2 regions of the Bradyrhizobium sp. USDA 241 genome follow, and region 2 is predicted to be linked to the other one. Evidence: riboswitches for the same ligand, from Rfam matches in the RefSeq annotation. Region 2 holds a riboswitch; the other holds the start of a gene.

Region 1 (14,611 bases), 150 kb from region 2:
CTGGAGGGGGAGGGTCGATCGCGCGAAGCGCGAGCGGGGTGGGGTGATCTCTCCACGCGGGCACTGCGTCCGCGGAGAGACTGTCACCCCACCCCGTCTCACATGTCGCTGCGCTCCACGTGAGCCGACCCTCCCCCTGCAGGGGAGGGTGAAGCAATAAGCTCGGCATACTCTTTCAAGCAAGTCATTCGGGCTTGTGCCCAAAGGGTACGCCCTGGAATGATCGAGCGTTGCTAATGTGCCGGCGGCTCGGGCCAGGGCCGCTGCGGGCCACGCAGGCCCTCGAACGCCTTGGCCATGCCGAGCACGCCGATGTCGTCGAAGCGTCGGCCGACGATCTGCACGCCGATCGGAAACCCCTTGGCGTCGAAGCCGCCATTGACGGAGATCGCGGGGTTCTCCGACATATTCCACGGCACGGTATAGGCGATGTGCTCGAACGGCTTCATGGGATCGTTGGTCGGCGAGGCCCATTCCGCCGGATAGTTCACGTTCGGCGCAGTCGGCGAGATCACATAGTCGAGCTCGCAGAACAGCTTTGACGCCGCCGCGCGGATCGCCATGGTCTGGTTGAAGCCGCGGATCACGTCGACGCCGGAGAGCTTGGCGCCGGACTCGCCCCATTTGAAGATGTAGGGCAGCACCTTTGCCTGCTCGGCCGGCGTCAGCTTCGACAGATCGTCCCACATCCGCGCGCGCCAGAAATTGTCGAGGCCGTCGAGCATCTCGCGGGTGAGGATGCCGTCGACTTCAGTCACGACGGCGCCTGCAGATTCGAACGCCTTCGCCGCCTTCACCGCGACCTCGCGCACCGGTTTCTCCAGCGGCAGGCCGCAGCCGGGATCGAGCATCAGGCCGATGCGCAGTTTTCGCGGCGACTTCTCCAGCCCCTTCCAGTTGAGCGGTTCGGCCGGCAGGCTCATGCCGTCGCGCCGGTCGGGTTTTGCGATCACGCTCATCATCAGCGCGCAGTCGTCGACCGTGCGCGTCATGGGGCCGGCGACACGGCCGACATAGGTGGGATCGATCGGCACGCGGCCGAAGCTCGGTTTCAGGCCGACGAGGCCGCACCAGCCGGCGGGCAGCCGCACCGAGCCGCCGATATCGGTGCCGAGATGCAAGGGACCATAGCCGGCCGCTGCGGCAGCGCCGGCGCCTGCGCTGGAGCCGCCTGGATTCTTGGAGAGGTCCCAGGGATTGCGCGCCAGCGCATGGAAGCTGGAGAGACCGGAGGACAGCATGCCGTAATCGGGCATGGTGGTCTTGGCGAAGATGACCGCGCCTGCCTCGCGCAGCCGCGCGGCAGGCGGGGCGTCCTTCTCGGCCGGCACGAGCTTGACACTGGCCGCGCCCAGCGGCACTGGCACGCCCTTGGTCGCGATGTTGTCCTTCACCGTGACGGGCACGCCGTCGAGCGCGCCGGACGGCTCGCCGCCGGTCCAGCGCGCGGTCGAGGCCTTTGCGGCCTCGCGCGCGCCGTCGGGATCGAACGCATAGAGTGCCTTGAGGTGCGGCTCCCACGCAGCGACGTGCGCGAGCAGGTCCTCCAGCACCTCGCTCGGCGAGAACTGCTTTGCACGATAGCCCGCGATCAGATCGACCGCGGACAGATCGTGCAGCGAGGTGACCGCCTCTTCGACGCTCTTCTTATGCATGGGCCCCCACCGGCATGCGCGTCTCGATGATGCGGGCGAACATGCTGGCGCCGATCGGCAGGATCTTGTCGTCGAGCACGAAGCCGGGATTGTGCACGGGCACCGAGCCGTCATGGCCGACCCAGAAATAGGCGCCGGGGATAGTCTGCAGCATGTCGGCAAAATCCTCGCTGCCCATCTTCGGCTGGGTGCGGGTGATCACGTTGGCGGGATCGACGATGGTGCGCGCGACCTCCTCGACCACCTTGGACTGCTCGACCTGGTTGACCAGCACGTCGAAGGTGTCGCGGATGTCGACGTCGATCACGCAACTATAGGCGCTCGCGATGCCGGCGCAGATCGTGCGGATGCGTTCGGCGATCAGGGTGCGGACTTCTTTCGAGAAGGTGCGGATGGTGCCGCAAAGATGCGCGTCGCCGGGAATGACGTTGTAGGCGGAACCGGCGTGAATCTGGGTGATCGAGATCACGGCAGCCTGCAGCGGCTCGACGTTGCGGCTGACGATGGTCTGGATCGCCTGGGCCAGCGTGGTCGCGATGATCACCGCGTCCTTGGAGCGTTCGGGCATCGCGCCATGCGCGCCGTAGCCGGTGATGCGGAGGTCGAAGAAGTCGGCGCTGGCCATCGCGGGGCCGGGCAGGATCGCGATCTCACCGTGGTTGAGGTCGGGCGCGTTGTGCAGGCCGTAGAGCTCGTCGCAGGGAAACTTCTCGAACAAGCCGTCCTTGATCATGGCGCGGGCGCCGCCGAGGCCTTCCTCGGCCGGCTGGAAGATCAAATGCACGGTGCCGTCGAAATTCCGGGTTTCGGCGAGATAGCGCGCGGTGCCGAGCAGCATGGTGGTATGGCCGTCATGGCCGCAGCCGTGGAAGCGGCCGGGGATTTTCGAGCTCCATTTCAGATTGGTGTTCTCCTCCATCGGCAGCGCGTCCATGTCGGCGCGCAGGCCGATGCGCTTGCCGCTCGAACCCTTGCCCTTGATGACGCCGATCACGCCGGTGCCGCCGAGGCCGCGATGCACCTCGATGCCCCAGCTCTTCAGCTTGTCGGCGACGATGCCGGACGTGCGCACTTCCTCGAACCCGATCTCGGGATGGGCGTGGAGGTCGCGCCTGATAGCGGTGAGTTCGTCGGCGTAGCCGTCGATGCGGTCGATCGTGGGCATGTGTCCTGTCCAGTTAGCGTGAGGGAGGATCGAAAACAGGGCCGTTCGGTTTGATGCGGATGCCCGGCCGCAGCCGCGTCCAGGGCAGGGAAGCCGTGTCCGCCGGCATTGCGCCGGGGGCGGCGCAGATCATCAGCTTCTCCGCGATCGGCTCAAAATCGGCGCGGAAGTGTACCGAGCTCTTGTTGACCAGGATCTTTTGCGCGGTCGGCTCGATGCCGACATAGCGGTACATCGCCTGGTCGGCGAGCTGCGCCTTGTGCGACGAAACGACCACGCGGACGTCGCCGATGCGCAGGCAGGCGGAGGGACCCATCTCCATCTCGCGGCCGCCGTAATAGGGCCGGGCGCGATGAAGCGGCCGTCGGAGAGCTTTTCGACCACGAAGGTCTCGCGATAGGGTTCATCGCCGGGAATGCCGGACTTGCCGCCGAGCGAGAGCGTTACCGTGGCGCCGACGCCGGCCGCATGCGCGGCCCTGGCCGAGTCCGGATCGTAGATCGCGCCGGTGGCGGCGCTCGCCTTGTTGCGCACCAGCGCGCGCAGCATGCCTGTCGTGTCGGAATCGCCGCCGGCGCCGGGATTGTCCTGGGTGTCCGCGATGATGATCGGCTTGCTCGCATTCCTCGAAAGTTCCATGGCATGGCGCACGCCATCGTCAGGCGACCAGATCTTGCCGTCGAAATCGTCCTCGTGGCTTTCGATCAGCTTCACGATCGCATCGGCTGCGCGGTCGGCGTCCGCTTGCGTCTTGCCGTAGGCGAATACGCTCGGCCCGCAATCGCGGAAATCCGCGGCCGGGAAACCGGGCGCGAAAGAGAGTGTCGGAACCGCATCGCCCTCCAGTGCGGCGAGCTTCTCATAGATGCCTTTGGTCGGCTGGTCGTTGGTGCATTGCCAGCTGATCGGGATCAGGAACGGCAATTGCCGGAACGCCTTTGCGAAGCGTTGCTTCGTCTGCAGCAGCAGCGCCAGATGCCTTGCGCAGGCGCGGCCGGTCTCGGCCATGTCGACATGTGGATAGGTGCGGTAGGCGATCAGCGCGTCGGCATGCTCGATCATCTCGGGCGTGACGTTGGCGTGGAGATCGAGGCTGGTGACGAGTGGAACATCCTTGCCGATGACGCGGCGCACGCGTGCCAGGATCTCGCCTTCGCCGTCGTCGAGATGCTCGGTCACCATGGCGCCGTGCAGGTCGAGATAGACCGCATCGATCGGCCCGGCGGCTGCGATGCCGTCGACCATCGCCTTCACGATGCGTTCGAAGGCGTCCTTGGTGACATGGGCCGAGGGGCTCGCCCCGCAGGCAATCGTCGGAACGAGTTCCCAGCCGCTGGCTTCAGCGCTGTCGACGAAGCCGGCGAGGCCGACATTGATGCGCCGCATCACCTTCAGCACGTCGGCGCCTTCCGTCATCGCCGGCCAGCCGCCGCCATGCTGGAAGTCCGCAAATGTCGCCTTGGTCGGAGCGAAGGTGTTGGTCTCGTGCAGGAAGCCGCCGATGGCGATACGTGTCATCAATTCAAGTCCAGCGTTGGAAAGTGCGCGACGTTAGCCTTGGCGCGAAGGAGAGAGCAAGGCGGGAAGCACTCGCGCCGCGCATGGCCTCAAGCTGTTTTGGGAATGCTGCGGACGCGCCCCACATTACGCAGTCATTTCCGGGGCGCGCCCTCTTGGGCGCGAACCCGGATTCCATCATGCGACAATCTCTGTGGCCCGATGGATTCTCAGGTGCGCAATTGCGCACCGTAGCTCATCGCTTCGCGATGCCCCGGAATGACGAGTGGATAGACCTAGGCCGTCGCCGCCACGTTCTCGGCCACCGGCCGGAAGTTCGCAAAATCCCAGCCTCGCCCTGGTGCGGCATCCAGCAGCGCCTTGGTATAGGCCTCCTTCGGATGCGTCAGCACTCCGGCTGCGGGACCCTGTTCGACGACGCGGCCATGCTGCATCACCACGACCTCGTCGCAGATTTGCGCAGCGACGCGCAAATCGTGGGTGATGAACAGGATGGCGATGCCGAGCCGCTTCTGGATCTCGTCGAGCAGTTCCAGCACCTGCGCCTGCACGGAGACGTCGAGCGCGGAGACCGCCTCGTCCGCGACCAGCACGTCCGGATCGAGCGCGAGCGCGCGGGCGATGGCGATGCGCTGGCGCTGGCCGCCGGAGAACTGGTGCGGATAGCGCGACACGGCATCTGCCGGCAGGCCGACGAGCTCGAGCAGCTCGCGCGCCCGCTTCATCGCATCAGCTTGGGAGACGCCGTAGTTGATCGGGCCTTCCGCGATGCTGTCGCCAACGGTCACGCGCGGGTTCAGCGAGCGGTAGGGATCCTGGAACACGATCTGGATCTTCTGCCGGTGCGGCTGGAGCAGGCGGCGCGAGATGTCGGCGATCTCGCGGCCGGCGAGGCGCACGCCACCGGAGGTCGGATCGATCAGGCGGACGATGCAGCGTGCCACCGTGGACTTGCCCGAACCGCTTTCGCCGACGATGCCGAGGGTACGGCCCTTGCGCAGCGTCAGCGTGACCTTGTCGGCGGCGACGACCTCGCGGCCCTTGCCGAAGAAGGCGCGCTCTTTGTAGACCTTGCTGAGCTCGTTGGCTTCCAGCACCACGGGCTCGCGGCTGTCCTCGCGCGGCGCTCGCGGCACCAGGCTCGGTACCGAGGCGAGCAGGTTGCGGGTGTATTCCATGGTCGGATTGCGCAGCACGGTGTCGAGCGGGCCGGTCTCGACCAGGCGGCCCTGCCGCATCACCGCGACGCGGTCGGCGATCTCGGCGACCACCCCCATGTCGTGCGTGATGAACAGCACGGCGGTGCCGTGATCGCGCTGCAGCTCGCGGATCAGCGTCAGGATCTGTTTCTGCGTGGTGACGTCGAGCGCGGTGGTCGGCTCGTCGGCAATGAGGAGCTTCGGCTCCAGCACCAGCGCCATCGCGATCATGATGCGCTGGCGCTGGCCTCCGGAGAGGCGGTGCGGATAGGAGGCGAAGATGCGCTCGACCTGGGGCAGGTGGACCTGCTCCATCATGTCGAGGATACGCTTCTTCCGGGCTTTCCCGTCGAGATCGGTATGCGCGCGCAGCACTTCGTCGATCTGGCGGCCGACCGGCACCACCGGATTGAGCGCGGTCATCGGCTCCTGGAAGATCATGGCCATCTTCGTCGCGCGAAGCTGGCGCAGGCGGCGGTCGGTCGCGGTGAGCAGCTCCTCGCCGACCAGCTTGATGCTGCCGCCGGTGGGAACCAGCGTGCCCTTCGGTAAGAGGCCCATCATGGTGAGCGACGTCACCGACTTGCCCGAGCCGCTTTCGCCGACCAGGCACAGCGTCTCGCGCTCGCGCACCTGGATCGAGATGCCGTCGATGATGTTCACGCCCTTCGGCTTCTTGCCGATGGAAACGACGAGGTTGTTGATGTCGAGGATGGTGTTGGTCATCACTTGCCTTCCCGCTGCTTCATGCGCGGATCGAGTGCGTCGCGGGCGGCGTCGCCGATCAGGTTGATGCTGAGGATGGCGATCGAGAGCAAGAGGCCCGGCCAGAAGATCAGCGACGGCTTGATCTGGAAATACTGGCGGCCCTCGGCCATGATGTTGCCCCAGGTCGGCGTCTCCGGCGAGATGCCGGCGCCGAGGAAGGAGAGGATGGCCTCGGTGAGGATGGCGCTCGCGCAGACATAGGTGCCCTGGACGATCAGCGGCGCGATCGTGTTCGGCATCAGGTGGCGCCACATGATCTTCGGCAGGCTGGAGCCGACTGAGATCGCGGCCTCGACGTAGGGTTCCTCGCGCGCCGACAACACGACCGAGCGCACCAGGCGCGCCACGCGCGGGATCTCCGGAATCGTGATCGCGATCAGCACGGTCCAGAGGCTGGCGCCGGACAGCGACACCACGGCGATCGCGAGCAGGATGCTCGGCATCGCCATCAGGCCGTCCATGACGCGCATCAGGACGGAATCGATCAGCTTGAAGAAGCCGGAGACGAGGCCGATCGCGAGCCCGATGGCGATCGACAGGATCGCCGAGCCGATGCCGATCAGAAGCGAGATGCGGCCGCCATAGATCACGCGCGACAACAGGTCGCGGCCGTAGGCGTCGGTGCCGAGCAGGAACTGTGCGGAGGAGGGCTTGAGCCGCTGCGACGGCGCGAGCTGGATCGGATCATGCGGCGCGATCAGCGGCGCGAGGATCGAGACCACCACGACCAGCGTGAGCAGGACCGTCGCAGTCGCAATGATGGGCGTCGAGGTGAGGAATCCGAATCGCGGCCGCAGCGGCGACGTGATCGGGATGGACGACTGGGGAAGGGTATCGACCGACATTTGTATCCTTATCCTTGCCTCAGTACCGGATCCGGGGATCGAGCAGGGTGTAGGCGACGTCGATGAGAAGATTGACGACGACATAGATCAGCGATGTCAGGAGGATCATCGCCTGGATCACCGGATAGTCGCGCGCCAGCACCGCATCAACGGTGAGGCGGCCGATGCCGGGGATGTTGAACACGCTCTCGGTGACGACGACGCCGGAGATCAGGAGCGCGAAGCCGGTGCCGATCACGGTGATCACGGGGACCGCGGCGTTGCGCAGCGCATGGCGCATCATCACCGCGACCTCGTTGATGCCTTTGGCGCGCGCGGTACGGACATAGTCCTCGCCGAGCACGTCGAGCATCGCCGCGCGTGTCATGCGCGCGATCAGGGCGATGTAGATGAAGGAGAGTGCGCAGGTCGGCAGGATGATGCGCTCGAAGAACGGCCCGAAGCCGTTGAAGATGCTGCGGAAGCCCTGTACCGGCACCCACCGCAGCTCGATCGCGAAGATCTGGATCAGGACATAGCCGACCACGAATACCGGCACCGAGAAGCCGAGCACGGACAGGCCCATCACGAAGCGGTCGATCCAGGTGCCGTGCTTCCAGGCCGCGATCACCCCCAGGGGAACCGCGACGATGACTGCGAGGATGATGGTCGACAGCGCGATCGAGATCGACGGCTCGACGCGCTGGCCGATCATCTTCATCACCGGCAGGTTGGAGATCAGCGAGGTCCCGAGGTCGCCGTGCAGCAGCTTGTTCACCCAGGTGATGAACTGCACGATCAGGGGCTCGTTCAGGCCGAGCGAGGCGCGGATGCGCTCGAGCCGTTCCGGTGTCGCGTTGTCGCCGGCCAGAATCGCGGCGGGATCGCCCGGCGTCAGCCGCAGAAGCAGGAACACGAACAGCGCGACGACGCCCATCACGGGCACCGCGGCCAGAACGCGGCGAATAAGATAACCCAGCATGCACTTATCTCCGGCTACGGAACGTGTGGAGCCCTGAGGCTCCCGTGAACTCAGTCGTGTCTATCATGCCTATCACTTGGGCTGGAAAGGCCGCCCGGAGACGCCGTCCTCTTAGGGCAAATTGTGTGCCAAGGGCTGCGCCGTAGCAAGAGGCCGGCATGTCTCCGATATCGACCACTCAGGATGCATGTCGCAGTTCACGCTCAACCCCAAGTGAAGGTGCCGTCGGCGGAGCGTTGAGGCCGCGCCAGCCGTCGATGGTCTGGGCGATCATCTGCGCCGTCGCGGCCGACAGAGTCCAGCCGAGATGGCCGTGGCCGGTGTTGAAGAACACGCCCGGTATCCGCCCTGCGCGCACGACCGGCATCATGTTCGGCATCATCGGGCGCAGCCCGGCCCACGGCACGACGCGCGACGTTTCGACGGCGGGGAAGTTGTTGCGCACCCAGTCGATCAGCGGCTGCACGCGGTCGGCGCGGATGTCGCGATTGAAGTCGTTGAATTCGGCGGTGCCGGCGACGCGAAAACGATCGGCGCCGAGCCGGCTGGTGACGATCTTGGCGGCTTCGTCGAGCAGGCTCACCGTCGGGGTGGCGTTGCGGCTTTCGGCGGTGTCGAGCTGCACCGTGATCGAGTAGCCCTTCACCGGATAGACGTTGACGCGCTCGTCGAGCAGGGCGGCGAAGTGACGGCTCGCAACGCCAGCGCAGACCACGACGCCGTCCACGTTCAGTGCGCCGCGCGCGGCCGCGACGGCATCGCTCGCGGCCAGATCGGTCCAGCCGATGACGAAGCCACTGCCGGCACGTGCGATCGAATCGATGTTGGCCTCGTGGATGAAGGTCGCGCCGCGTCGCTTGCAGGCTTCCGCCAGGCCGCGGGTGAACTTGTGGATATCGCCGGTCGCATCCGACGGCGTGTAGAAGCCGCCATAATAGTCCTTGCGCAGTGTCGGCTCGATGCTGCGGATTTCCTCCGGCGTCACCGGGCGGCGGTCGAGGCCGCCTTCCTGCAGCAGCGCGTTGACGCGCAGACCGGATTCGAAGCCGGCCTTGTCTCGATAGATGTGGAGGATGCCGCGGCGTTCGAGATCGAAGTCGATCCCCTCGCGCGCCGCGATGTCGAACAGATACCTGCGCGCTTCGATCGCGAGCCGCGTGGTCTCGATGGTGTTGGCGCGGTAGTTGCCGATGTTGGCGACGAACTCGCTCATCCACGAATATTTGTGCCAGTTCGGCCGCGGGTTCATCAGCAGCGGCGCGTCGCGCCGAAACATCCAGCGCAAGCCCTTCAGGATCGTCGCCGTGCTGTTCCACACTTCGGCGTTCGATGCGGAGAGCTGCCCGCCGTTGGCGAAGGACGTCTCCATCGCGGCGTAGCGGTGCTTGTCGAGCACCGTCACCTTGTAGCCGCGTTCGAGCAGGGCATAGGCGGTCGTGACGCCGGTGATGCCGGCGCCGATGATGGCGATATGGGTCATGACTAGGTTCGGGGCTCCCGTGTTTAGAGTCGGCTAACCGCCGGCCAAAGGCCGTTGGCGGCGCCCCATCTGTCACGGTTACCTGAGAGCTTGATCCGCTGCGGATATCGCAACGGACTATCCCCTTCGGTGGGCGCCACGATTGCCTGAAATCGCGCCGCCTCTCTCCAGATCGTCCTGACGAAACGGTCCTTTTGCCTGAGAGTTTCCGGGGCGGTTGCTCCGTCGGCGCCGCAACGAAGGCTGAAAGCCTTCGCCACGATCTCTCCCGCATCATCGCGTGGACGGCCGAGCAGTACGATACGCCTCATTTTTAGACAAGGCTAAATTTCGACCGTGACTGCCGACCTATTGTGCAGTGCAAATTCGATTCAATTACTCCAGAGTCGCCAGCAATCCCGCCATCAGCCGGCCGCGCTCGACCAGGCTGTCGACTTCGATGAACTCCTCCAGCGTGTGCCCGTTGCCGCCGCGCACGCCGAGGCCGTCGAGCGTGGGAATTCCCATCGCGCCGGTGAAGTTGCCGTCGGAGCCGCCGCCGGAGCTGGCATGCGGTAATTCCGCGCCGAGCGATTTGGCGATGCCGCGCGCCTTCTCATAGAGCGCCATGGTACCGGCATCCGGCTCCCATACCGGACGCGTCACGCCGCGCGTGACCTTGAACGTGACGTCGTTGGTGGTGCCCGACAGCGCCAGCATCCTCTCGACACCGCGGTCGAGATCGGCCTGACGCTTGGCCATGGAGAGCGCTTCGCCGGTTGCGGTCGTCGCAACGCAATTGACCCATTGTCCGCCGTGGACGACGCCGACCGAGAAGGTGCAGTCCTCCGTCGTCATCGCGTCGATCGCGAGGATCTGCCGCGCCATCTCGCGGATCGCCGAGCGTCCGGCCGACAACGTGGCGCCGGCGTGGCTCGGCCGTCCCGTCGCCTCGAGATTGAACCGCGCGATGGCGTAGCGTCCGGTCGTGACGCCGTTGTCGGCGCGGCCGGGCTCCGGCACCAGCACGTATTTGTTGCGCGCCGCTTCCGCCTCGATGATGTCCCGCGTCGAAGGCGTGCCGACTTCCTCATCCGGCGTGAACAGCACGGTGATCGGCAGCGGTGTGGTGAACGAGGCGCGCGCCAGTTGCCGGATCGCTTCCAGCGAGAGGTAATTGCCGCCCTTCAGATCGTAGATGCCGGGGCCATAGCACTTGTTGCCCTCGCGCCGCCATTTCAGCTTCTCGATGGTGCCGACCGGATGAACGGTATCCATGTGTCCGGCGATCAGGATGCCCGGCTCGCCCTGCTTGGGATGAGGAAAGCGCGCGCGGATGACGCCACCAAAGCCCTGGCGGCCGGCAATGCGCTCGATCGTCGCACCCATGATCGCCATATCCCGCGCCGCGATATCGAGCATGCGGTCCACGGCGCCTGCATCCCAGGTCGGACTCTCGCATTCGACCCAGCCGCGCAGGCCCTCGAGCATCGCCTCGGAATCAAAGGGAAGATTGGCAGGATTCATCTCAATGTCTCTCAAGCTTCGAAAGATGGAACGCGCATTGCATCGGCGCGGGGCAGGACAAGCGGAGGGTGTTGTAGAGCCAAACCGATCTTTGTGGAGCCCGTGCGCGCGCCGTGAGGGGCTGCGACGAAACCGGATTGACGCGCTCGGCACTGTCTGCAAGTCTCAAAAAGATAAAGGCATTGCATGAGGTTAGTTCGCCCAACGAATGAACCGCATGCTCAACCATTGACCTGCCTTTGAACAGTTTCACGTCAGGAGAACTTTCTATGTTCCACTTCATGCGCCGGGGGCGTCGCGCGTTCGCCTCCAAACTTGCGCTGTCGGTCGTCGCGCTTTCGACCGCGCTGGCCTCGCCAGTGCTTGCGGCCGGCAAGACCATCACGGCGGTGATGCATTCGGATCTGCGCATCATCGACCCGATCTTCACCACGGCCTACATCACGCGCGACCATGGCTACATGGTTTACGACACGCTGGTGGCCCCGGATTCGAGCTTCAAGATCCAGCCGCAGATGGCGGACTGGAAGATTTCCGACGACAAGCTGACCTATACCTTCACGCTGCGCGACGGCCTGAAGTGGCATGACGGTGCGCCGGTGACGGCGGAAGACTGCGTCGCTTCGCTGAAGCGCTGGGCCGCGGTCGACGGCATGGGCCAGAAGCTCATGGACTTCACCGCGAGCATCGAGGCGACCGATGCCAAGACCATCACGCTGAAGCTGAAGGAGCCCTACGGCCTGGTGCTGGACTCCATTGGCAAACCCTCATCGCGCGTCGCCTTCATGATGCCGAAGCGCCTCGCCGAGACGCCGCCGGACAAGCAGATCCCGGAACAGATCGGCTCGGGTCCCTTCAAGTTCGTGGCATCGGAATTCCAGCCCGGCGTGAAGGCGGTCTACGTCAAGAACACCGACTACGTGCCGCGCAAGGAGCCGGCGAGCTGGACCTCCGGCGGCAAGGTGGTGAAGGTCGACCGCGTCGAGTGGATCACCATGCCGGACTCGCAGACCGCAGTGAACGCGCTGCAGTCGGGCGACATCGACTTCATGGAGAACCTGCCGTTCGACATGCTGCCGGTGCTCGAAGCGAACAAGGAGCTCACGCTCGAGGTCTCCAACAAGTTCGGCTTCCAGACGCTCGGCCGGATGAACTTCCTGCATCCGCCGTTCGACAACGTGAAGGTGCGGCGAGCTGCGTTTCTGGCCATGAACCAGAAGGACGTTCTCGATGCGCTGGTCGGCAATCCCAAATACCAGAAGATCTGCGGCGCGTTCTTCGTGTGCGGTACGCCGCTCGAGACTGACGTCGGCGCCGAAACCCTGATCAAGGGCAATGGCATGGCGGAAGCCAAGAAGGCGCTCGCCGAGTCCGGCTACGACGGCACGCCGATCGTGATCATGGCGCCCGGGGACGTCACGACATTGAAGGCGCAGCCGATCGTTGCGGCCCAGCTGCTGCGCGAAGCCGGCTTCAAGGTCGACCTGCAAGCGACTGACTGGCAGACGGTGGTGAGCCGCCGCGCCAGCCAGAAGCCGCCGAAGGAGGGCGGCTGGAACATGTTCTTCACCAACTGGGTCGCGGCCGACGTTGCGAACCCGATCGCCAATCTCTCGATCAGCGGCCTGGGCAAGAAGGGCTGGTTCGGCTGGGCGGAAGACGCCAAGATCGAGCAGCTCAAGGACGCGTTCGTCCGCGCATCCTCGCTCGACGAGCAGAAGAAGATCGCCGCCGACATCCAGAAGGAGGCGTACGATCAGGTGATCTACATCCCGCTGGGGCAGTATCTCCTGCCGAGCGGCTGGCGCAAATCGCTGACCGGCGTGCTCGACGGTCCGGCAACGCCGCTGTTCTGGAACATCAGCAAGTCGGAGTAGGCGAGGCGTTCTCGACGCAACCTTCGTCCGAATCGTCACGCGGCGCCGCTGATGTCAGCGGCGCCGCCCGCCAGGAGAGATTCCAGGAGAGCCTCGATGTTCCAACTGATGAGGGGGCGTTGCGCGTTCGCCGCCAAACTTGTGCTGTCGGTCGTGGCGCTTTCGACAGTGCTGACCTCGCCAGTTCTTGCCGCGGGCAAGACCATTACCGCCGTAATGCACTCGGATCTGCGCGTCCTCGATCCGATCTACACCAGCGCCTATATCTCGCGTGATCATGGCTACATGATCTTCGACACGCTGATCGCGACGGATTCGAACTTCAAGATCCAGCCGCAGATGGCGGACTGGAAGATTTCCGACGACAAGCTGACCTACACCTTCACGCTGCGCGACGGCCTGAAGTGGCATGACGGTGCGCCGGTGACGGCGGAAGACTGCGTCGCTTCGCTGAAGCGCTGGGCTGCGGTCGACGGCATGGGCCAGAAGCTCATGGACTTCACCGCGAGCATCGAGGCGACCGACGCCAAGACCATCACGCTGAAGCTGAAGGAGCCCTACGGCCTGGTGCTCGATTCCATCGGCAAGCCGTCCTCGCGCGTTGCCTTCATGATGCCGAAGCGTCTCGCCGAGACGCCGCCGGACAAGCCGATCCCCGAGCAGATCGGCTCCGGACCCTTCAAGTTCGTGGCGTCGGAATTCCAGCCCGGCGTGAAATCGATCTACGTCAAGAACACCGACTACGTGCCGCGCAAGGAGCCGGCGAGCTGGACTGCCGGCGGCAAGGTGGTGAAGGTGGACCGCGTCGAGTGGATCACCATGCCGGACGCCCAGACCGCGTTGAACGCGCTGCAGTCGGGCGACATCGATTTCATGGAAAATCCCGCCATTGAAATGTTGCCCACCATCGAAGCCGACAAGGGGCTCAAAACCGAGATCCTGAACAAGTTCGGATTCCAGACGGGTGCGCGGATGAACTTCCTCCATCCGCCATTCGACAACGTCAAGGTTCGCCGTGCAGCACTCCTGGCGGTCAAGCAGAAGGACGTGCTCGATGCGCTGATCGGCGATCCCAAGTACTACAAGACCTGCGCCGCGGTCTTCATCTGCGACACGCCTTTCGCGACCGACCTTGGCGGTGAGACCCTCGCGAAGGGCGGTGACATTGCCGCGGCCAAGAAGGCGCTCGCCGAATCCGGCTACGACGGGACACCCGTGGTGCTCATGGCGCCGGGCGACGTGCTGACGCTGAAGGCTCAGCCGATCGTGGTGGCCCAGCAATTGCGGGAAGCCGGCTTCAAGGTCGACCTGCAGGCCACCGACTCGCAGACGGTGGTGAGCCGGCGCGCCAGCCAGAAGTCCCCGAAGGAGGGCGGCTGGAACATGTTCATCACGAACTGGGTCAGCGCCGACGTGGTCAACCCGATCTCCAACGTCGCCGTCGGCGGGCAGGGCAAGAAGGGGGGCTGGTTCGGCTGGGCGGAGGACGCCAAGGTCGAGCAGCTCAAGGATGCCTTCGTTCGCGCGACCTCGGCGGAGGATCAGAAGAAGATCGCGGTCGAGATCCAGAAGGAAGTCTACGATCAGGTCCTCTACGTGCCGCTCGGCCAGTACCAGGGTCCGAGCGCATGGCGGAA
Region 2 (14,611 bases):
CTCAAGGAAGTCTTGGGCGTGACGAGGAGATTTTGAATCTCCTGCAATGAAAGAGGCTGCCCACTGAGGCGGCCTTACCTTTCACGTCGGTGCCCTTAGACCGGGCGACCGTAGCCACTCACTGATGTGCGAGCCGGTTTCAGCCAGCCGGGCTTTGCGGATTGCACGCTCCCGCTCAATGCCTGGTGGAAGCAGTTTGGCTTGCTCGCGCTGGCGCAGGGCCTCGGCGACAAGGCGTTCTTCAAGGGATGTGGTTTGTTTGATGCGGCGTCGCAGGTGCATGGCGTTAGCTCCTGTCCAGAGGCATGAGGCGGGATCGCCGCGATGGCGTTCTCGTCACCGATCCATGCCCAGGGGCGCGCGGTGACGGCTTCTTGTTAACACCTGTGGCAGACCGAATCTGGTCAAGTTTGACCACTCGCCCCCGGCGAATTTGGATATTCCTAAATCCAGCTTGGGACGCGGGGGGGCAAATACGGACAGTACCCGCATCCGTAAAAGAACATATTGCGAACCTGGAACAAATGGGGTACATTGCTTTTATCGCCGAGCTGCCTCGCAACCGTTTGTCCCTCACGCGAATCCTCGCCATAAGGAGCACGACCCAATGTCCGCAACTGCCTTGCGTATCGTCGAAGGATCTTCAATGGACAAGAGTAAAGCTCTGGCCGCCGCGCTCTCCCAGATCGAGCGACAGTTCGGCAAGGGCTCGGTGATGAAGCTCGGCAAGAACGACCGGTCCATGGACATCGAGGCGGTGTCCTCCGGCTCGCTCGGGCTCGACATCGCGCTCGGCATCGGCGGCCTGCCCAAGGGGCGTATCGTCGAGATCTACGGGCCGGAATCCTCGGGCAAGACCACGCTGGCGCTGCATACGGTGGCGGAAGCGCAGAAGAAGGGCGGCATCTGCGCCTTCATCGACGCCGAGCACGCGCTCGACCCGGTCTATGCCCGCAAGCTCGGCGTCAACATCGACGAGCTCCTGATCTCGCAGCCCGACACCGGCGAGCAGGCGCTGGAAATCTGCGACACGCTGGTGCGCTCGGGCGCGGTCGATGTGATGGTGATCGATTCGGTCGCGGCGCTGGTGCCGAAGGCCGAGCTCGAGGGCGAGATGGGCGATGCGCTGCCGGGTCTGCAGGCCCGCCTGATGAGCCAGGCGCTGCGCAAGCTGACGGCCTCCATCAACAAGTCCAACACCATGGTGATCTTCATCAACCAGATCCGCATGAAGATCGGTGTGATGTACGGCTCGCCCGAAACCACGACCGGCGGCAATGCGCTGAAATTCTACGCCTCCGTCCGCCTCGACATCCGCCGCATCGGCGCGATCAAGGAGCGCGACGAGGTGGTCGGCAACACCACGCGCGTCAAGGTGGTGAAGAACAAGCTGGCGCCGCCCTTCAAGCAGGTCGAGTTCGACATCATGTACGGCGAGGGCGTCTCCAAGATGGGCGAGATCCTCGATCTCGGCGTCAAGGCCGGCATCGTCGAAAAGTCCGGCGCCTGGTTCTCCTATGACAGCCAGCGCCTCGGCCAGGGCCGCGAGAACTCGAAAGCGTTCCTGAAGGCCAATCCCGACATCACCGCCAAGATCGAGACCTCGATCCGCCAGAACTCCGGCCTGATCGCCGAGCAAATTCTCGCCGGCACGCCGGAGCGCGACGCCGACGGCGAGGAGCCGGCGGAAGAGTAAGCCTTACCGCGAAGAGTTTTCGCGAGGAGCGGGCGCTGAGGACGTTGAGTTGCCGACGTCATCGGCGCCCGTTTCGTTTTGCGCGAGGGGGGCGCGCCGCTACCTCAAAGGTGCACTCCCTCTCCCGCTTGCGGGAGAGGGCCGGGGAGAGGGTGTTTCTGCAATGGGACACTCCCCAAGAGGAAAAGCCCTCACCCGGCGCTTCGCGCCGACCTCTCCCGCAAGCGGAAGAGGTGAACGAGCCGCCGCGGTCATCGATTCAACCTAAGGCCATTCCGTTTTAGGTCGAAGCCGTAGAGCGGATTGGCCGTGCGATGCGCGAAGCCATTGCCCGGTGCAATCCACCACTGTTCGTCTCTGCGGAAGCCGAAGCGGTGGGTTGCGCCGGCGGACCGTGCTTCGCACAGCCGCCTGCCCACCACCCACCGATTCCTTATTCCGCCGCTTCCGCGTAGTCGCTCACCGGCGGGCACGAGCACACCAGGTTGCGGTCGCCATAGACGTTGTCGACACGGCCCACCGGGCTCCAGTACTTGTCGGTGCGCGAGCTGCCCGCGGGGAAGCAGCCTTCGCTGCGGGTGTAGGCGCGATTCCAATCGTCATCCGCGATGTCATGCACCGTGTGCGGGGCGTGGCGCAGCGGGGATGCCTCGATCTTGAAGCGGCCGGCCTCGACCTCGGCGATCTCCTTCCGGATCGCGATCATGGCATCGCAGAAGCGGTCCAGCTCCGCCTTCGATTCCGACTCGGTCGGCTCGATCATCAGCGTGCCCGGCACCGGGAAGCTCATGGTCGGGGCGTGGAAGCCGTAATCGATCAGGCGTTTTGCGATGTCGTCGACGGTGACGCCTGAGGTCGTCTTCAGCGCGCGCGGATCGACGATGCACTCATGCGCGACGCGGCCCTTCGCGTTCTTGTAGAGCACCGGGAAGTGCGCATCGAGGCGCGCTGCGATGTAATTGGCGTTGAGGATCGCGATCTCGGTCGCGCGCTTCAGGCCTTCACCGCCCATCATCAGGATGTAGATGTAGGAGATGGTGAGGATCGAGGCCGAGCCGAACGGCGCCGCCGAGACCGCGCCGACCGGAGCGTCAGCTTGCGTGACCGGATGCCCGGGCAGGAACGGCGCAAGATGCGCCTTGACGCCGATCGGGCCCATGCCGGGACCGCCGCCGCCATGCGGGATGCAGAAGGTCTTGTGCAGGTTGAGATGGCTGACATCGGCGCCGTAATCGCCGGGCCTGCTGAGGCCGACCTGCGCGTTGAGGTTGGCGCCGTCGAGATAGACCTGGCCGCCATGGGAGTGGACGATGTCGCAGATCTCGCGGATATGCTCCTCGAACACGCCGTGGGTCGAGGGATAGGTGATCATGATTGCGGCGAGATCGCTCGAATGCTTCTCGGCCTTGGCGCGGAGGTCGTTGACGTCGACGTCGCCGTTCTTCTCGCAGGCGACCACCACCACGTCCATGCCGGCCATCGCGGCCGAGGCCGGGTTGGTGCCGTGGGCGGAGGAGGGGATCAGGCAGATCTTGCGATGCGCTTCGCCGCGCGCGACATGATAGCCGCGGATCGCGAGCAGCCCGGCATATTCGCCCTGCGCGCCCGAATTCGGCTGCAGCGAGATCGCGTCATAGCCGGTGATGTCGCACAGCCACTTCTCCAGCCGCGCGAACAGCGCGTGATAGCCGGCGGCCTGCTCGCGCGGCACGAACGGGTGCAGCGTCGCAAACTCCGGCCAGGTCAGCGGCATCATCTCGGTGGTTGCGTTCAGCTTCATGGTGCAGGATCCCAGCGGGATCATGGCGCGGTCGAGCGCGAGATCGCGATCGCTGAGCTTGCGCATGTAGCGCAGCATCTCGGTCTCCGAGCGATGCGCATGGAAGACCGGATGGGTGAGGAACGGGGTGGTGCGCTTCAGCGTCTCCGGCAGCGCCTCGCGCGTCCCGGCGTCGATCTCGGCATAGGCGAAGGTGCCGCCGAAGGCGCGCCAGACCGCTTCCACCGTCGCCGGCGTCGTGGTCTCGTCGAGCGCGATGCGTAGCGCGGTGTCACTGATGCCCAGATTGATCTTTTCGGCCGCGGCGCGCGCGACGATCTCGGCGCGCCTGGCGCCGGCATCGACGCTCAGCGTGTCGAAGAAGCTGTCGGACTGCGGCGCGAAGCCGAGCTTGCGCAGGCCGCTCGCGAGCACGGCGGTTCGGCGATGCACGTTGCGCGCGATCTGGGTGAGGCCCTCGGGGCCGTGATAGACCGCATACATCGAGGCGATCACGGCGAGCAGCACCTGCGCGGTGCAGATGTTGGAGGTCGCCTTCTCGCGGCGGATGTGCTGCTCGCGGGTCTGCAGCGCGAGGCGGTAGGCAGGCATCCCGCGGGAATCGATGGAGAGGCCGACGATGCGGCCGGGCAGCGAGCGCTTCAGCGCATCGCGCACCGCCATATAGGCCGCGTGCGGCCCGCCATAGCCCATCGGCACGCCGAAGCGCTGCGCCGAGCCGATCGCGATGTCGGCGCCGAGCTCGCCGGGCGAGGCCAGCAGCGTCAGCGCCAGCAGGTCGGCGGCAACGATCGCAAGCGCGCCCTTGGCCTTCAGCGCCGCAATCGCGGGCCTGAGGTCGCGCAACGCGCCCGACGATCCCGGATATTGCAGCAGCGCGCCGAGCACGTCAGTCTCAGCGAGATCGGTGAGGGGATCGCCGACGATCAGGGTCCAGCCCAGCGGCTCGGCGCGGGTCCGCATCACGGCCAGCGTCTGCGGATGCACGTCCTTGTCGACGAAGAAGGCCTTCGCCTTCACCTGCGAGTGCCGCTCGGCGAGCGCCATGGCCTCGGCGGCGGCGGTCGCTTCGTCGAGCAGCGAGGCATTGGCGACGTCGAGCCCGGTGAGGTCGCAGATCATGGTCTGGAAGTTGAACAGCGCCTCCAGCCGGCCCTGGCTGATCTCGGGCTGGTAGGGCGTATAGGCCGTGTACCAGGCCGGATTCTCCAGAATGTTGCGCTGGATCACCGCGGGCAGGATCGTGCCGAAATAGCCCTGGCCGATCAGCGAGGTGAAGACCTGGTTCTGGGCTGCGAGCTCGCCCATATGCGCGATCGCCTCAGTCTCGCTGAGCGGCTTGCCGAGGTCGAGCGGGGCGGCCTGCCGGATCGACGCCGGCAGCGTCTCCGCCATCAGCGCGTCCACGCTTTTCGCGCCGACGGTCTCCAACATTGCGGTGACGTCGCGCGCCGAGGGGCCGATGTGGCGGCGGACGAAAGAGGCGGCGGTATCGCCGTTGGATTTGCGGTGCGCGGTCATCATGGGTCCTCGCTTCAGGTCATCTGTCGTCGTCACGCCCCTCAGTTCAGGGGCAGTCGCACAAGCGGATCACGTTCCTTCGGCACCACCGTGCCACAAACTCGTCATGCCCGGGCTTGTCCCGGGCATCCACGTTCTTCGTGCCGCGAGGAGGCCGTGGATGGCCGGGACAAGCCCGGCCATGACGATGTGGAGACATCGCGCGTACGCCCTCATCTGCGATACTCCTGCGCCTTCGCGGGCCATGGCGATGTGGAAAGATCGCGCTTCATCTCACGCCGTATGCGCCTTGTAGGCGGCTTCATCCATGAGGCCGCCGAGTTCGCTCTTGTCGGCAATCTTGATCTTGAAGAACCAGGCTTTGCCCTGCGCATCCGAGTTCACCAGCGCCGGCTCGGCGGCCAGCGCCTCGTTGGCCTCGAGCACTTCGCCTGTAACAGGCGCGTAGACGTCGGAGGCGGCCTTCACCGATTCCACGACGGCGGCGGCTTCGGCCTTCTTCAAGCTCCGGCCGACCTTGGGCAATTCGACGAACACGACGTCGCCGAGCTGCTGCTGGGCGTAATCGGTGATGCCGACCGTGGCGGTATCGCCGTCGATCGCGAGCCATTCGTGGTCGGAGGTGTACAGCGTCGTGGTCATTGTCTTGTCCTCAGCGTTTGTAGGTGTTTTTCACGAAGGGCATGGCGGCGACTGCGAGCGGCAGGCGCTGGCCGCGCACCTCAGCGAAGAGTTTGGTGCCGAGCGCGCTCAAATTCGTCGGCACATAGCCCATCGCGACCGGCGCATTCAGGCTCGGGCCGAAACCGCCCGATGTGACCTTGCCGATCGGCTCGCCGCCGGCCTGATCCGCAAACAGCAGCGCGCCCTCGCGCACCGGTGCGCGGCCCAGGGCGAGCAGGCCGACACGGCGGCGGGACGCGCCGTTGTCGAAATGCGCAAGGATCTTCCCGGCACCGGGAAAGCCGCCGGCGCGCATCCCGCCGCTGCGACGGCTCTTCTGCACCGACCATTCCAACGCGGCCTCGACCGGCGTGGTCGCGGTGTCGATGTCGTGGCCGTACAGGCAAAGCCCGGCCTCGAGGCGGAGGCTGTCGCGGGCGCCGAGGCCGATCGGCAGCACGTCCGGGTTTTCGAGCAGCGTTTTTGCCAGACGCTCCGCATCGGCCGCGGGGACCGAGATCTCGAACCCGTCCTCGCCGGTATAGCCGGAGCGCGAGACGAAGCATTGGATGCCGGCGACCTCATGCGGGCCGGCATCCATGAATGTCATGGACGGCGCCTCTGCACACAATTTCGCCAGCGCCGCTTCCGCCTTCGGGCCCTGCAGCGCGATCAGCGCGCGGTCGGCCAGAGAATCGATGACGCAGTCGTCCGCGAGATGCGCGCGCAGATGCGCCTCGTCCGCGTCCTTGCAGGCCGCGTTGACGACCAGGAACAGGTGGTCGCCGAAATTGGCGACCATGAGATCGTCGAGAATCCCGCCGTCCGCATTGGTGAACTGGGCGTAGCGCTGCCGGCCCGGTGCAATCGCCACGATGTCCTGCGGCACCAGCCGCTCCAGCGCGCGGGCGGCGTCCTCGACCTTGCCCGACTTCGGCCGCAGCGCGAGCTGCCCCATATGGGAAACGTCGAACAGGCCGGCCGCGGCGCGCGTATGGAGGTGCTCCTTCAGCACGCCGGCGGGGTACTGCACGGGCATGTCGTAGCCGGCGAACGGCACCATCTTGCCGCCGAGGGACACATGCAGGGCGTGGAGGGGCGTATGTCGGAGCGATTTCTGGTCGTCGGGTAGTGGCATCACAGGGGTCCTCGGCGGTTCCCCGGGGACGATTCCCCGGGCCAACCTGTCGAAGCCCCATCTGTCGCTGTGCCTGAGAGTATTATCCCGTCGGCGGGTGCCACCCGGGGTTCTTAGGCCCGTCGGCGCCTCTTTCCAGATGCTGTCAAAGCCACGCGGTCCTTTTGCCTGAGAGTTTCCGGGGCGGTTGCTCCTTCGGCGCCGGCAGTAAAGCCGGTCTCTCCCGACGTGGCCGTACGATATAGATGGTTACAGACCACAGGGCGACCAAGCCTGTCAACGCGGCGGTTTCGCCTTTTCAACCGGGATTGCGCGCCTGCGGCAACCCTCTGATCTCCTTGCACAGTTTCTGGACACTGAAGCAGGCCTTGTCTAAAAGCGCTTTGACCCGCAGATATCAGCCCTAACCTCCGGTTTGGATGGCAGGAAGCGGGTCCCAGCACACCCGATTGGATGAACATGAGCGGCGTCAACGAGATCAGGTCGACCTTTCTGAACTTCTTTGCCGAGAACGGCCACGAGATCGTGCCGTCCTCGCCATTGGTGCCGCGCAACGACCCGACGTTGATGTTCACCAATGCCGGCATGGTGCAGTTCAAGAACGTCTTCACCGGCGTGGAGAAGCGGCCCTATCAGCGCGCCACCACCTCGCAGAAATGCGTGCGCGCCGGCGGCAAGCACAACGACCTCGACAATGTCGGCTACACCGCGCGCCATCTCACCTTCTTCGAGATGCTCGGCAATTTCTCGTTCGGCGACTATTTCAAGGAGCGCGCGATCGAGCTCGCCTGGAAGCTGATCACCGCCGAGTTCGGACTGAAGAAGGACAAGCTGCTCGTCACGGTCTATCACACCGACGACGAGGCGGCGGGCCTTTGGAAGAAGATCGCCGGCTTCTCCGACGACCGCATCATCCGTATCCCGACCTCGGACAATTTCTGGGCGATGGGCGACACCGGCCCGTGTGGTCCGTGCTCGGAGATCTTCATCGACCGCGGCGAGCACATCTGGGGCGGGCCTCCGGGCTCGCCCGAGGAGGACGGCGACCGCTTCCTCGAATTCTGGAATCTCGTGTTCATGCAGTTCGAGCAGGTGACGAAGGAGGAGCGCCAGCCGCTGCCGCGTCCCTCGATCGACACCGGCATGGGCCTGGAGCGGATGGCCTGCATCCTCCAGGGCGTCGAGAGCGTGTTCGAGACCGACCTGTTCAAGAACCTGATCGATGCGACGGCGTCCGCGCTCGGCACCGGGCCGAGCGAGCAGACCGTGGCCTCGTTCCGCGTCATCGCCGACCATCTGCGCTCCTCGGCCTTCCTCGTCTCCGACGGCGTGCTGCCTTCGAACGAGGGCCGCGGCTACGTGCTGCGCCGGATCATGCGCCGCGCCATGCGCCATGCGCAGCTGCTTGGCGCCAAGGAGCCGCTGATGCACCGGCTGGTCTGGGCGCTGGTCCGCGAGATGGGCCAGGCCTATCCCGAGCTGATGCGCGCGGAAAAGCTGATCGAGGAAACGCTGCGGCTGGAAGAGACCCGCTTCCGCAAGACGCTGTCGCGGGGCCTTGCCATCCTCGACGAGAAGAGCGCGGGCCTGAAGAAGGGCGATATGTTCGACGGCGACGTCGCCTTCACGCTCTACGACACCTACGGCTTCCCGCTCGACCTGACGCAGGACGCGCTGAAGTCGCGCGGCATCGGCGTCGACCAGGCGGCGTTCACGGATGCGATGGAGCGCCAGAAGGTGACGGCGCGCGAGTCCTGGAAGGGCTCGGGCGAGGCGGCTTCCGAGGCAATCTGGTTCCCGCTGCGCGAGAAGCTGGGTGCGACCGAATTCCTGGGCTACGAGACCGAGAGCGCCGAAGGCGTGGTATCCGCGCTGGTCAAGGACGGCCACGAAGTCGCCAGCCTCAAGGCCGGCGAGACGGGCGCGATCGTGCTCAACCAGACGCCGTTCTATGCGGAGTCCGGCGGCCAGGTCGGGGACACCGGCATGCTCTCGGGTGAGGGCGGCGTCAAGTTCCGCGTCACCGACACGCAGAAGAAGCTCGGCGATCTCTTCGTCCATGTCGGTACGGTGGAGAGCGGCGAAATCAGGCTCGGCTCCGCGCTGCAGCTCGAGGTCGATCATTCGCGGCGCTCCTCGATCCGCGCCCATCACTCGGCGACGCATCTCATCCATGAGGCGCTACGCCAGGTGCTCGGCGACCACATCGCCCAGCGCGGCTCGATGGTCGCGCCCGACCGCCTGCGCTTCGACTTCGTGCATCCGAAGCCGATCACCGCGGAGGAGCTCGCCCGCGTCGAGGACATCGCCAACGACGTGGTGCTGGAGAACGACGAGGTCACCACGCGGATCATGGGCGTGGACGAGGCCCGCGAGGCCGGTGCACGCGCGCTGTTCGGCGAGAAATACGGCGACGAAGTCCGCGTCGTCTCGATGGGCAGGACCGCGCGCGAACGCGGCGCCAACGCGCTCGGCTGGTCGGTCGAGCTCTGCGGCGGCACCCATGTGAAGCGCACCGGCGATATCGGCCTGATCACGCTGACGGGCGAGAGCGCGGTCGCCTCGGGCGTGCGCCGCATCGAGGCGCTGACCGGCAATTACGCGCGCAGGCACGCCAACGAGACCATGGCACTGGCGAAGACCGCGGCCAACGAGCTGCGTACCTCCCTCGACGATGTGCCGGCGCGCATCGCCGCGCTGATGGAGGAGCGCAAGAAGCTCGAGCGCGAGCTGTCCGACGCCCGCAAGAAGCTCGCGATGGGCGGCGGCGCCGCGGCCAGCAACGGCGCCGCGGCCGGCGTGCGCGAGGTCGGTGACGTCAAGCTGATGGCACGTGCCGTGGAAGGCATCGAGATGAAGGATCTCAAGAGCCTCGCCGACGACGGCAAGAAGCAGATCGGCTCGGGCGTCGTCGCCATCGTCGGCGTCACCGAGGACGGCAAGGCCGGTGTGGTGGTCGGCGTCACGCAGGACCTCACCGCGCGCTTCAACGCCGTGAACCTCGTGCGCATCGCCTCCGAAACGCTCGGCGGCAAGGGCGGCGGCGGCCGGCCCGACATGGCCCAGGCCGGCGGTCCCGATGGCGCCAAGGCGGCGGCCGCGCTCACCGCGATCGAAAAAGCGATGGCGGGCGCTTAAGTCGCCATGGCCCCCGTTCCGCGCGGACGTGGGCTTCGCGATCCCGAATTTCGGGATCGCCTCTACGATTTGCTGGAGCACGATCCGCTGGCCTATTCGGTCGGGTCGCGCTTCATCCAGCTGATCATCGGGATCATCGTGCTCAATGTGGCCGCGATGATCCTCGCCTCGCTGCCGGAGCTCGATGCGCAGTTCGGCGCGCTGTTCGCAGCCATCACCGTCCTGTCCGTGATCGTGTTTGCGCTGGAATATGCGGCGCGGCTGTGGACGGTGGCGGGGCACACCCAGCGCAAGGGCTCCGCGCTGGCCGACCGGCTCGGCTACGCCTTCTCCGCGCTCGGCATCATCGATCTCATGGCGTTCCTGCCGGCGGCAATCGTGCTCGCCACCGGCGGGCATGCGACGCTGGCCGCGCTCGGCGTGCTGCCGTTCTTCAAGCTGATCCGCTATTCGCCGGCGATGCGCTCGCTGCTCGCGGCCGTGCATGCCGAGCGGCGGGCGCTGATCGGCTGCATCGTCATCCTGATCGGCGCGGTGCTGACCTTCGCCTCGCTGCTCTACGCCATCGAGCGCGACGTGCAGCCCGACAAGCTCGGCACCATTCCTCAGGCGATGTGGTGGGCGATCGTCACGCTCGGCACGGTCGGCTATGGCGATGTCGTGCCGGTGACGCCGCTCGGCAAGTTCGTCTCGACCTTCGCCATCGTCGCCGGCTTTGCCATGATCGCGCTGCCGGTCGCGATCATCTCGACCGCCTTCGCCGAAGAGGTGAAGCGGCGCGATTTCGTCGTCACCTGGGGCATGCTGGCGCGGGTGCCGCTGTTCTCGCACCTGTCGGCGGCGGAGATCGCCGACATCATGCGGCTCTTGCGGGCGCGCACCGTCGAGCAGGGCGAGATCCTGGTGCGGCGGGGCGATGTCGCCTCGTCGATGTATTTCATCACCGCCGGCGAGGTCGAGATCGCGCTGCCAAGCCAGCATGTGCGGCTTGCCGACGGCACCTTCTTCGGCGAGATCGCGCTGCTGCACAAAACAAAACGCAGCGGCACGGTGACGGCGACGCGCAAGACCCGGCTGCTCGTGCTCGACGCCCAGGATTTCCACGCGCTGATCGCGCGCATGCCGACGCTCGCCGACCACGTCCACACCACCGCCAAGGCGAGGCTCGCCGATACCGGCGATCTCGCGCTCGCCGAGCTGGCGCAGGCGGAGAAGAACGACGCCGACCGCTGAGCGGTCAGCCTTTCTTCAGGAAGACATAATCCGCCGAGTAGGGCGCGCTTTTGAACTCACCCGCCTTTTCGCACGCGCCGTCGAGCTCGCCGCCGCGGGTGTTGATGCGCTGGACCGTGGTGACGGGCGTCAGGGTGCCGCTGCCGCGGCGGGAGGCAACCTCCAGCTTCAGCCAGGGGATATCGGCGGCCGTCGCGCCCGGTGCGTTGCCGACGGCCCTGCCGACCACGGCGCTGCCGTCGGCGAGCTCCCAGTTCGGGCCGGCATAGTGCCGCCCGATCGTCTTGCCATCGGACAGCAGCGTCGCGATCGGCTCGCGGAAGGCCCAGGCGAGCTTGCCGTCAGCGCCGGCCTTGCACTCATAGACCTGCGCGCCCTCGGCGTGGACGCTGAGCACGAGGCTCTCGCCGGGCGCCGCGATGGCCTCGGGAAGTGGCTCCGCAGCGGCGGCCGGCCCGATCAGGGCTGCAACTAGCAGGGTGGGGGCAGCATGCTTGATGAACATGGCGGTTTCCGCGAAAGCTCTCAAAAAAAGAAACGGGCCGCGCTCGATAGCGCGGCCCGTGATGATGTCCGGCCCAGGCGGGCGAAATTGCGGACGGCTCAGGCCGCCAGCTCCTTGGTCAGGTTCTCGGCAACCTTGTCGAGGAAGCCGGTGGTCGAGAGCCAGCGCTGGTCGGCGCCGACCAGGAGTGCGAGGTCCTTGGTCATGTAGCCGGCCTCGACGGTGTCGACGCAGACCTTCTCCAGCGTGTTGGCGAACTTCGCCAGCTCGGCATTGTTGTCGAGCTTGGCGCGGTGGGCGAGGCCACGAGTCCAGGCGAAGATCGAGGCGATCGAGTTGGTCGAGGTCTCCTTGCCCTTCTGGTGCTCGCGGTAGTGACGGGTCACCGTGCCGTGGGCGGCTTCGGCTTCCACCGTCTTGCCGTCGGGCGTGAGCAGCACCGAGGTCATCAGGCCGAGCGAGCCGTAGCCCTGCGCGACGGTGTCGGACTGCACGTCGCCGTCGTAGTTCTTGCAGGCCCAGACATAGCCGCCGGACCATTTCAGCGCCGAGGCCACCATGTCGTCGATCAGGCGGTGCTCGTAGGTCAGCCCCTTGGCGTCGAACTCCTTCTTGAACTCGCGGTCGAAGATGTCCTGGAAGATGTCCTTGAAGCGGCCGTCATAGACCTTGAGGATCGTGTTCTTGGTCGACAGGTACACCGGGTAATTGCGGAGCAGGCCGTAATTGAACGAGGCGCGGGCGAAGTCGACGATGGAGTCGTCGAGATTGTACATCTCCATGGCGACGCCGGCGCCGGGCGCCTTGAACACTTCCTTCTCGATCACGGTGCCGTCCTCGCCGACGAACTTCATCGAGAGGGTGCCCTTGCCCGGGAACTTGATGTCGGTGGCACGGTACTGATCGCCATAGGCATGGCGGCCGATGATGATCGGCTTGGACCAGCCGGGAACCAGGCGCGGCACGTTCTTGCAGATGATCGGCTCGCGGAAGATCACGCCGCCGAGGATGTTGCGGATGGTGCCGTTCGGCGACTTCCACATCTGCTTGAGGTTGAACTCCTTCACCCGGGCCTCGTCCGGGGTGATGGTGGCGCACTTGACGCCGACGCCGACCTTCTTGATCGCCTCGGCGGCGTCGATCGTGACCTGATCGTTGGTGTGGTCGCGGTATTCCATCCCCAGGTCGAAATAGAGCAGCTCGACATCCAGGAACGGGTTGATCAGCTTGTCCTTGATGTACTGCCAGATGATCCGGGTCATCTCGTCGCCATCGAGTTCGACGACGGGATTGGATACCTTGATTTTTGCCATGATCGGGGAAGCCTCTTGGGAACGGCGCTTTTGGCGCGCCACGGGAATATCCGCCGCCTCTTAGCATCGCCGCGCGGCGGGCGAAAGCCAAGGGATTATGCACTTTTAGCTCATCCAGCTTCCGCAGATGGGGAGCGGGAAGCGGCCCCGCCCCAGGGCCGGCCCTGAGGATTCGGAAGAGAATCACAAGTCGAATCCAACCCGTTATTTCCCTTGAGAATTTCGTCAGGACAGGCAAACGACAGGCGGCGGTGCGGCCCGCCCGGCGGGCCGGCTTGAATCAACTCCTGAAGTGGCCTCCGCAAGGCCTTGAAAGACAGCGTGAAAGCGAAGCGAGATGTCGGGGACTGACAAGAGCAAGGCGGGTCTATCCCTCGACGGTCCCATCGTCATCCTGGTCGAGCCGCAGCTCGGCGAGAATATCGGCATGGCCGCGCGCGCCATGGGCAACTTTGCTCTCGGCCGGCTTCGCATCGTCAACCCCAGGGACGGCTGGCCCAACATCGCCGCCCAGCGCGCCGCGGCCGGCGCCGACCACATTCTGGAAAAGGTCGAATTGTTCGACACGGTGGAGCAGGCGGTCGCCGACCTCGACCTCCTGTTCGCCACCACGGCGCGTCCCCACGACCAGGCCAAGCCGGTGGTCGGGCCGGAAGCCGCAGCCAGCGAGATCGCCGGGCACGTCGCGACCGGCGGCAGGTGCGGCATCCTGTTCGGCCGCGAGCGCTGGGGGCTGACCAACGAGGAGGTCGGGCTCTCCAACCGCATCATCACCTTTCCGGTCAACCCGGGCTTTGCCTCGCTCAACCTCGCCCAGGCCGTGCTGCTGGTCGGCTATGAATGGTTCAAGCACGCGACCTCGGGCGCGCTGCCCCATGCCATGCCGGAGCGCTCCGAGCGCGCCTCGCAGCACCAGATGCAGGCCTTCTTCGACAACCTCGTGCGCGAGCTCGACAAGGTCGAATTCCTGCGCCCGGCCGAGAAGCGCGACACCATGCTGGTGAACCTGCGCAACATCTTCAGCCGGATGGAGCCGACCAAGCAGGACATGCACACCCTGCACGGCGTGATCATGGCGATTGCCGAAGGACGCAAGGGCCCGGCCAAGGGCGGCGTGCTCGACGGCGAGCAGGCCACGCGCCTGCGCGCGCTGCTGGCCGAGCACGGGCAGGGCGGTGGCGTCCCCGATAGCGGCTCGACCGTGCGCGGCCTCGCCCGCCTGCTTCGCCGCAACCCGACCGACGCCGAGCGCCTGCTGTGGCAGGCGCTGACGCGCGACCGCCGCTTCGCCGGCCAGTTCAAGCGCCAGACCCCGGTCGGGCGCCACATCCCGGATTTCGTGTCGTTCCCGCACCGGATCGCGATCGAGCTGGTCAACCCGGGCGAGGGCGAGGCGATTGCGGCAGACCGTGCGGGCCGGCGGACCTGGCTGGAGGCGCGGGATTATCGGGTGCTCGACGTCCGCGCAGCCGATGTGGAGCGCGATCTCGAGGCGGAGCTCGTGCGGCTTGCGCGGATGATGGCCGACGGATCGAGCGCTCCGTAGCAGCAGGCTCAAGGCGCGTCGTACTCCACTACGTCCCACGAAATTGCGTCAACTCCGCTGACACTCGTGAGCGGCAGC

The links. A riboswitch is a leader RNA that binds a small molecule or an ion and turns the genes downstream of it on or off. The one in region 2 is predicted to bind glycine.
Region 1: it holds a riboswitch for glycine, as region 2 does, so the genes downstream of both, ABIF91_RS41545 (D-amino acid dehydrogenase) here and gcvT (glycine cleavage system aminomethyltransferase GcvT) in region 2, are expected to answer to the same signal.

The regions. Positions count from the first base shown of each region.
Region 1 covers NZ_JBMGPZ010000005.1:4,063,126-4,077,736, reverse strand. The annotation lists gene ABIF91_RS41575 (amidase) at 234-1,655, opposite strand; gene ABIF91_RS41570 (M20 aminoacylase family protein) at 1,648-2,820, opposite strand; partial or broken gene ABIF91_RS41565 (M81 family metallopeptidase) at 2,834-4,338, opposite strand; gene ABIF91_RS41560 (ABC transporter ATP-binding protein) at 4,614-6,263, opposite strand; gene ABIF91_RS41555 (ABC transporter permease) at 6,263-7,150, opposite strand; gene ABIF91_RS41550 (ABC transporter permease) at 7,170-8,111, opposite strand; gene ABIF91_RS41545 (D-amino acid dehydrogenase) at 8,290-9,591, opposite strand; glycine riboswitch at 9,659-9,764, opposite strand; glycine riboswitch at 9,768-9,872, opposite strand; gene ABIF91_RS41540 (M20/M25/M40 family metallo-hydrolase) at 9,967-11,097, opposite strand; gene ABIF91_RS41535 (ABC transporter substrate-binding protein) at 11,367-12,974, shown strand; gene ABIF91_RS41530 (ABC transporter substrate-binding protein) at 13,071-14,611, shown strand, end outside.
Region 2 covers NZ_JBMGPZ010000005.1:4,209,558-4,224,168, reverse strand. The annotation lists gene ABIF91_RS42350 (hypothetical protein) at 82-282, opposite strand; gene recA (recombinase RecA) at 608-1,696, shown strand; gene gcvP (aminomethyl-transferring glycine dehydrogenase) at 2,130-4,997, opposite strand; gene gcvH (glycine cleavage system protein GcvH) at 5,271-5,639, opposite strand; gene gcvT (glycine cleavage system aminomethyltransferase GcvT) at 5,650-6,798, opposite strand; glycine riboswitch at 6,946-7,034, opposite strand; gene alaS (alanine--tRNA ligase) at 7,258-9,936, shown strand; gene ABIF91_RS42320 (cyclic nucleotide-gated ion channel) at 9,943-11,169, shown strand; gene ABIF91_RS42315 (DUF3455 domain-containing protein) at 11,174-11,674, opposite strand; gene ABIF91_RS42310 (NADP-dependent isocitrate dehydrogenase) at 11,773-12,987, opposite strand; gene ABIF91_RS42305 (TrmJ/YjtD family RNA methyltransferase) at 13,325-14,533, shown strand.